2 regions of the Kushneria sp. AK178 genome follow, and region 1 is predicted to be linked to the other one. Evidence: predicted binding sites of a transcription regulator. Region 1 holds the regulator's gene; the other holds the start of a gene.
What was found. Region 1 encodes PhoB, which activates phosphate uptake and scavenging genes when phosphate is short. Its sites were predicted from a motif close to TGTCATANNNNTGTCANA; they were not measured.
Positions count from the first base shown of each region.

Region 2: a site for PhoB is predicted at 1,801-1,818, ahead of M1D97_RS09575 (Na/Pi symporter). Genes of this name have one in related genera too.

Region 1 is NZ_CP096381.1:15,666-19,081, forward strand. Features, by position in the region: gene M1D97_RS00065 (N-acetylmuramoyl-L-alanine amidase) at 1-10, shown strand, start outside; gene phoR (phosphate regulon sensor histidine kinase PhoR) at 57-1,364, opposite strand; gene phoB (phosphate regulon transcriptional regulator PhoB) at 1,370-2,053, opposite strand; gene ubiA (4-hydroxybenzoate octaprenyltransferase) at 2,210-3,076, opposite strand; gene M1D97_RS00085 (chorismate--pyruvate lyase family protein) at 3,158-3,416, opposite strand, start outside.
Region 2 is NZ_CP096381.1:2,108,276-2,111,691, forward strand. Features, by position in the region: gene purM (phosphoribosylformylglycinamidine cyclo-ligase) at 1-932, shown strand, start outside; gene purN (phosphoribosylglycinamide formyltransferase) at 949-1,665, shown strand; gene M1D97_RS09575 (Na/Pi symporter) at 1,890-3,071, shown strand; gene M1D97_RS09580 (hypothetical protein) at 3,076-3,312, shown strand.

The DNA of each region.
Region 1 (3,416 bases):
GCGTCAGTAGGTGGTTGCAGGGATGGATGCCCGAGATAACAGGCGGCGCCGGCACGTCAGGCCGGCGCGCTTGCCACGTTTTCCATGCGGGCGGCGGGGAAAACACAGCGAAAGCAGGCGCCTTCGCCGGGCTGGCTTTCGATATCGAGATACGCGTCGTGGCGCAGCAGCACGTGTTTGACGATGGCCAGTCCCAGCCCGGTGCCGCCGCTGGCCACCGAGCGGCTCTTGTCGACCCGGTAGAAGCGCTCGGTCAGGCGCGGCAGGTGCTCGGGGGAAATGCCCTCGCCGTCATCGATGACTTCCACCGCGGCCCCTTCCTTCTCCAGACGGCGATAGCAGATGGTGATGTGACACCCTGCCGGTGTATAGCGTACGGCGTTGTATATCAGATTGGACAGCGCGCTGCGCAGCTCCTCGACATCGCCGAACACCCGCCGTGTCTCCTCGATCCGGCAGGTAATCTCATGGTTGCCGGCGGACAGCTCCTGGCCATTCTCGGCGATCTGCTCGCAAAGTGCTGCCATGTCGATCGAGCGCTCGTTGTGGTGGCGCTCGCTGGTTTCCAGCCGGGAGAGGGTCAAAAGATCCTCGACCAGATGCTGCATGCGCACGGTCTGCTCCTGCATGCGGCTCAGGCCGCGACCGAATGAAGTCGGCAGGGCGTCCTGATGGTCCTGCCAGGTCTCGACATAGCCGGTCAGCACCGTCAGCGGGGTACGCAGCTCATGGGAGACATTGGCGACAAAGTCACGACGGGTCTGTTCCAGACGCTGCAGTCGGGTGACATCACGGATGACCAGCAATCGCTCGTCGTCACCGAAGCGGGTGATCTGGCACGACAGCGTACGCGCCTCCTGGGTGGGTGAATCGATCGTGATCGGCTCGCTGTAGTCCATCTGGCGGAAGTAACGAATGAAGGCCGGGTCGCGCAGATAGTTGGTCAGGTGATGCCCGCGGTCGTGGCCGTTGTCCAGGCCGGTCAGGCGTTCGGCGGCGCTGTTCCACCAGTCCAGACAGCCGCGCGAGTCGAGCATGATGACCCCCTCGCTCATCGATTCGGCCGACTCCTGAACGCGTTTCAATACCGATCGCAGACGGTTTTGCAGCTGCTGCTGGCCCTTCTGGTAGCGATAGAGCCGATCGAAGAGATCGCCCCACACCCCTTCGCCGTCCGGCGGGCGCTGCTCTACCGGCGCTTCCAGCCAGCGATAGAGCCGTCTCAGGTGGCGAAGGGTAAAGGCGAGATGGATGCCCAGTCCCAGGGCCAGGCCCCAGCCCGGATATCCCAGCAGCAGCCCCAGAATGGTGAAACAGATGGCCAGATAGGCCAGACGCCAGAGTTCATTGAGCCAGTAATGCATACCGATTACCGCGACGAAAAGCGATAGCCGGTACCCCGTACGGTCTGCACCAGATGCTGATGGGCATCGCCCAGCACCTTGCGCAGGCGGCGTATATGCACATCCACCGTACGCTCCTCGACATAGACATTGCCGCCCCACACCTGATCGAGCAGCTGGGTACGGGTATAGGCCCGCTCCTGGTGGGTCATGAAAAACTGCAGCAGACGGTATTCGGTCGGACCGATGTCCAGTGCCTTGCCGTTAACGCTGACACGGTGGCTGACCGGATCAAGCAGCAACCCGTTGACCTCGACCGTCTCCTCGACGCCGGCCGGCGTGGTGCGTCGCAGCACGGCCTTGAGCCGGGCAATCAGCTCGCGGGGCGAAAACGGCTTGGTGATGTAGTCATCGGCGCCGCTTTCCAGGCCCTGAACCTTGTTGTCCTCCTCGCTGCGTGCGGTCAGAAGCACAATGGGAATGTCGCGGGTGGTGGATTCGCGCTTGAGCCGGCGGGCGAGATCGATACCGCTGATCCCGGGCAGCATCCAGTCCAGTAGAATCAGATCGGGGCGCTCATCGACGACCAGTTCATGGGCGGTCTTGGCATCCTCGGCCTCGAGAATGCGAAAGTCGGCCATCTCGAGCGCCATGGCAATCATTTCACGAATCGGCGCTTCATCGTCGACGATCAGAACGGTTCTGGACATGAATGGCTTCCCCTGCCGGATAGCAATGGCGATTGCCGGGACGTTGAACACGCGGATGTTCAGTCATCGGCCCCGTCACGTGATCGTCATTCAAACGTCTTCATATGACAACTTTATGACAGATTCCGCGGGTATGACATCGCCCTGTCCGAGGGACTAGGCCTGCCAGGTGGCCAGTGCAATACCGGCAAAGAGCAGGATGCCGACCCAGTGATTGTTCAAAAACGCCTGGAAGCAGCCCTCGCGCGAGCGCGTGCGACACAGGCGCTGCTGATGGGCGAAGATCACGGCGATGGCGACCAGCGCCGCCCAGTAGAAGCCGTCCAGCCCGGCCAGCTGACCGACGACGGCCAGCAGCAACAGCATCATCACCTGCAGCGCGCCCTGGATGACCAGGTCCATGCGGCCGAACAGTACCGCCGTCGACTTGATGCCGATTTTCAGATCGTCGTCGCGATCCACCATCGCATACCAGGTGTCATACACCAGCGTCCAGACGATATTGGCGAAAAAGAGCCACCAGGCCACGGCCGGCACCTGGCCCTGCTCGGCGCCAAAGGCCATCGGAATGCTCCAGCCAAAGGCCGCGCCCAGTACCACCTGCGGCAGATGGGTATAGCGCTTCATGAACGGATAGCTGGCCGCCAGTGCCACTGCGCCGAACGAGAGCATGATGGTAAAGACATTGGTGAAACACACCAGCACGAAGGCGATCATCAGCAGCACGCCAAACAGCGTCAGCGCCTCGCGCTCGCTGATCCGGCCGGTCGCCAGCGGGCGGTCATGGGTGCGCTTGACGTGGGCATCGAAGTGGCGGTCGGCATAGTCGTTGATCACGCATCCCGCCGCGCGCATGACATAGACCCCGGCGATGAAGATGATCAGGTTGTGGCGCGACGGCAGACCGTCGCCGGCCAGCCACAGCGCAGCCAGCGTCGGCCACATCAAAAGCCAGGTGCCGATGGGACGATCGAGCCGGGTCAGGCGCAGAAAGTCGGGGAGTCGAGCGAGGGGCGACGGCATCGTCGGGGCTCCAGTCAGCGTAAAACCAAGAGTCTACCCGAAATGACCCCGCATCGAGGCATCCGTGTCCGATGCCGATTTTCAGCGCGGGAAGCGCTCGTGCACGAAATACTCCTGTACCAGCAGCGGGGCGCGCCCGGGCCCCAGGGTAAACAGCGAGCGTCGGGCCCACACCTCGGGCAGCGACAGAAAACCGGGGGCGGCGCGGCATATATCGATACCCGAGCGCCGCGTGATGGCTTTCTGCGGCGCGCGGGCGCTTCTGGCAAAGAGCTGATGGCCCAGGGCGCGGGTGCCCAGCCGGGCCATCCAGGGCGGACAGCCTTCAAGCGGCATGACC
Region 2 (3,416 bases), 1.4 Mb from region 1:
GCGGTTTTGGCGCGCTCTGCGAGCTGCCCAGCGGTTATCGTGAACCGGTGCTGGTCTCGGGGACCGATGGCGTCGGCACCAAGCTGAGACTGGCCATGGAGCTGGGGCGTCATGACACCATCGGTATCGATCTGGTGGCCATGTGCGTCAATGACCTGGTCGTGGCCGGGGCCGAGCCCCTGTTCTTTCTCGACTACTACGCCACCGGCAAGCTCAATGTCGAGATGGCAGCGGATGTGGTCACGGGAATCGGCGAGGGGTGCCGTCAGGCAGGCTGTGCGCTGGTCGGCGGCGAAACGGCGGAAATGCCGGGCATGTATGAAGGCTCTGACTATGATCTGGCCGGCTTTTGTGTCGGTATCGTCGAGAAATCGGAGATCCTTGATGGCACCCGGGTCGGCGAAGGTGACGTGGTGCTGGGGCTGGCGTCCAGTGGGCCGCATTCCAATGGCTATTCGCTGGTTCGCCGCATCCTCGAGCGCAGCGACATCTCGCCCGATACCCGGCTGGAGGACGGCCAGACCCTGCGCGAGGCACTGATGGCGCCGACGCGGATCTACGTCAAGTCGCTGCTGGCCATGCTTCATGACAGCGATATCGCCGTGCACGCCCTGTCTCACATCACCGGCGGCGGTCTGCTCGAGAATATCCCCCGCGTGCTGCCGCCGCATACCTGCGTTCACATCGATACACAGGCCTGGCCCCGCCCGGCGGTATTCGACTGGCTGCAGCGCGAGGGCAACATCGACGACACCGAGATGCATCGCGTCCTCAACTGCGGCATCGGCATGGTGGTCGTCGTCCCCGCCGCTCAGGCCGATCAGGCCGAGACCTTTCTGGAAAGCACGGGCGAAACCGTTTACCGACTGGGACATGTCACTCGCTCGGATGAGTCGCAGCCGAGCGTGACGCTCGACAACGCACGCCCGTAACCAGGCAGGAATTTTCATGTCCGATACCGACACCACCGAGCAGGAAGACCAGTTCGAACAGCCCGACCGCCAGCGGCTGGTGGTCCTGATCTCGGGCAGCGGCAGCAATCTGCAGGCGCTGATCGATGCCGAAGCCCACGATGAGCTGGGCGGCGAGATTGCCGCTGTCATCTCCAATCGCGGCGACGCCTACGGGCTGGTACGTGCCCGGGAAGCCGGCATTCCTGCCGTGGTACTCCCTCATCACGAGTACGACTCCCGGGACGCCTTCGACGCGGCCCTGGTCAAGGTCATCGACCGGCACGCGCCGGATCTGGTCGTACTGGCCGGATTCATGCGCATCCTGACGCCGGCCCTTGTACGACGCTATTACGGTCGCATGCTTAACATCCACCCCTCGCTGCTGCCGGCGTATCGCGGTCTGGATACGCATGCCCGGGCGCTTGCCGATAACGCCCGGGAGCATGGCGCCAGCGTGCACTTCGTCACCGATGAGCTCGACGGCGGCCCGGTGGTGGTCCAGGCCGCAGTCGATGTCATGACTGAGGATGATGAAGCGACGCTGGCAGAGCGGGTGCTCACGCGAGAGCATGTGATCTATCCGATGACGGTGCGCTGGTTCTTGCAGGGTCGTCTGAAGCTGACACAGGAGGGCCCGCGCCTGGACAGCCATCCGCTGCCTGCGAACGGCCTGCGGCTGTCTCCCGACGACGTTACCGAAGAAGACCTTTAACACCGGCCGCCCCCCTGTTTGATGATCGCCGGCACCCTGTATTGATGCCGGCGATCCATCCCCCCTCTTCCGTCCTCTCTTTTTCTGCTCCCCTTTCAACTGCGATACGCCCCGGTCGCTTCAAAATGGGCGCCTCGTCACATCATTGTCATCAATGGGCCCTCATGCTGAGCGGGATCGGGTCACACAGTGAGCACGCTTGACTGCCCAACGAGGAAAGGACGATGGCCGAAGCAACAGGCAAAACGGTGGATCAGTCCGCCGATGACCGGGGAGACAGTGCGCCGCGTAGCGAACGAATCAGACAGTGGCTGACGCTTTTCCTGCTGATTTACTGTCTTGTCTGCGCGGTATCCATCATTGGCGATGGCTTCAGTACAGCGACGGGCGATCACGCCGAGCAGCTTTTCAATTTTGCCACCAACCCCTTCGTGGGGCTGATGGTGGGCATCATGGCCACGTCGCTGATTCAATCCTCCTCGACGGTAACTTCCATTATTGTGGCCATGGTCGCGGGCGGCCTGCCCGTGGGCATTGCGGTGCCGATGGTGATGGGAGCGAACATCGGCACCACCATGACGAATACCCTGGTCAGCCTCGGACACGTGCGTCACAGGGACGAATTTCGTCGCGCCTTTGCCGCAGCCACTGTGCATGATTTCTTCAACTTTCTGGCGGTCGTCATTCTCCTGCCTCTGGAGATACTCTTCAGCCCTCTGGAACGGCTGGCCGAGCAAGTAGCCGTGTTGTTCTACGGCGATGCCGACCTGTCCATCGACAATGCCAACCTGATCGGTATGGCCACCGACCCCGTCACCGGCATGGTCGACAATCTTGCCTCGATACTGCCGACCGTTTTGAGCGGTATCGTGATGATTGCGCTGGGGATCGCGGCGATCTTTCTGGCCATCCGCTACATTGGCAAGCTGCTCAGGAAGCTGATGGTCGGGCGCGCCAGGCGCATCATGAATGGCGCCATAGGCCGCGGCCCGGTGGCCGGGGTCACCTCCGGTGCGCTGGTCACCCTTCTGGTGCAGTCCTCCTCCACCACCACCAGTCTGATGGTGCCGCTGGCGGGGTCGGGAACCTTCAGCCTGAAGCAGATCTATCCGTTCACGATCGGCAGCAACATTGGTACCACCTTTACCGCGCTACTGGCCGCCACGGCGATCAGCGGCGCCAACGCCACGCTGGCGCTGGAGATTGCTCTGGTGCATCTCTTTTTCAATCTGCTGGCCATGCTGGTCATTGGCGGCCTGCCATTTTTACGACTGCTGCCCGTCAAGGGCGCTCTGCGGCTGGGTGAACTGGCCGCGGAGCGCAAGGTACTGGCAGCCGCCTGGGTCATGGGCGCGTTCATTGCGCTGCCTGCTGCCCTGATTGCCATCACTGCCGTGACAGGATAGTGCCATGAGTATCGAACATCGCATTGAGACGACATCAACGGCCGAGCTCGAAGCCATGCTCAATGAGTCCGCCGAGCTGATAGAAGAGATCAGGGCCGAACTCGCGACGCGGGAGGCTCAAAGGCGCGAGCTGGAGTCGGTGGATACGCTCATCCATGAAGCCCGTCCCAGACTTCAGGAGATTCGAGGCTTTTGCGCGCTGGTGCTCGACGAACTGCGCGAGCGTCATCGGGATCGATAACCTGCAACCTCGGTGTCTTCTTTCGGGTCAATGATTCATGACTTGCCGCTCTGGTCCGATCTGCCAGGCTTGTGCCTCGACCAATCACTCGATGGTCTTGTTCG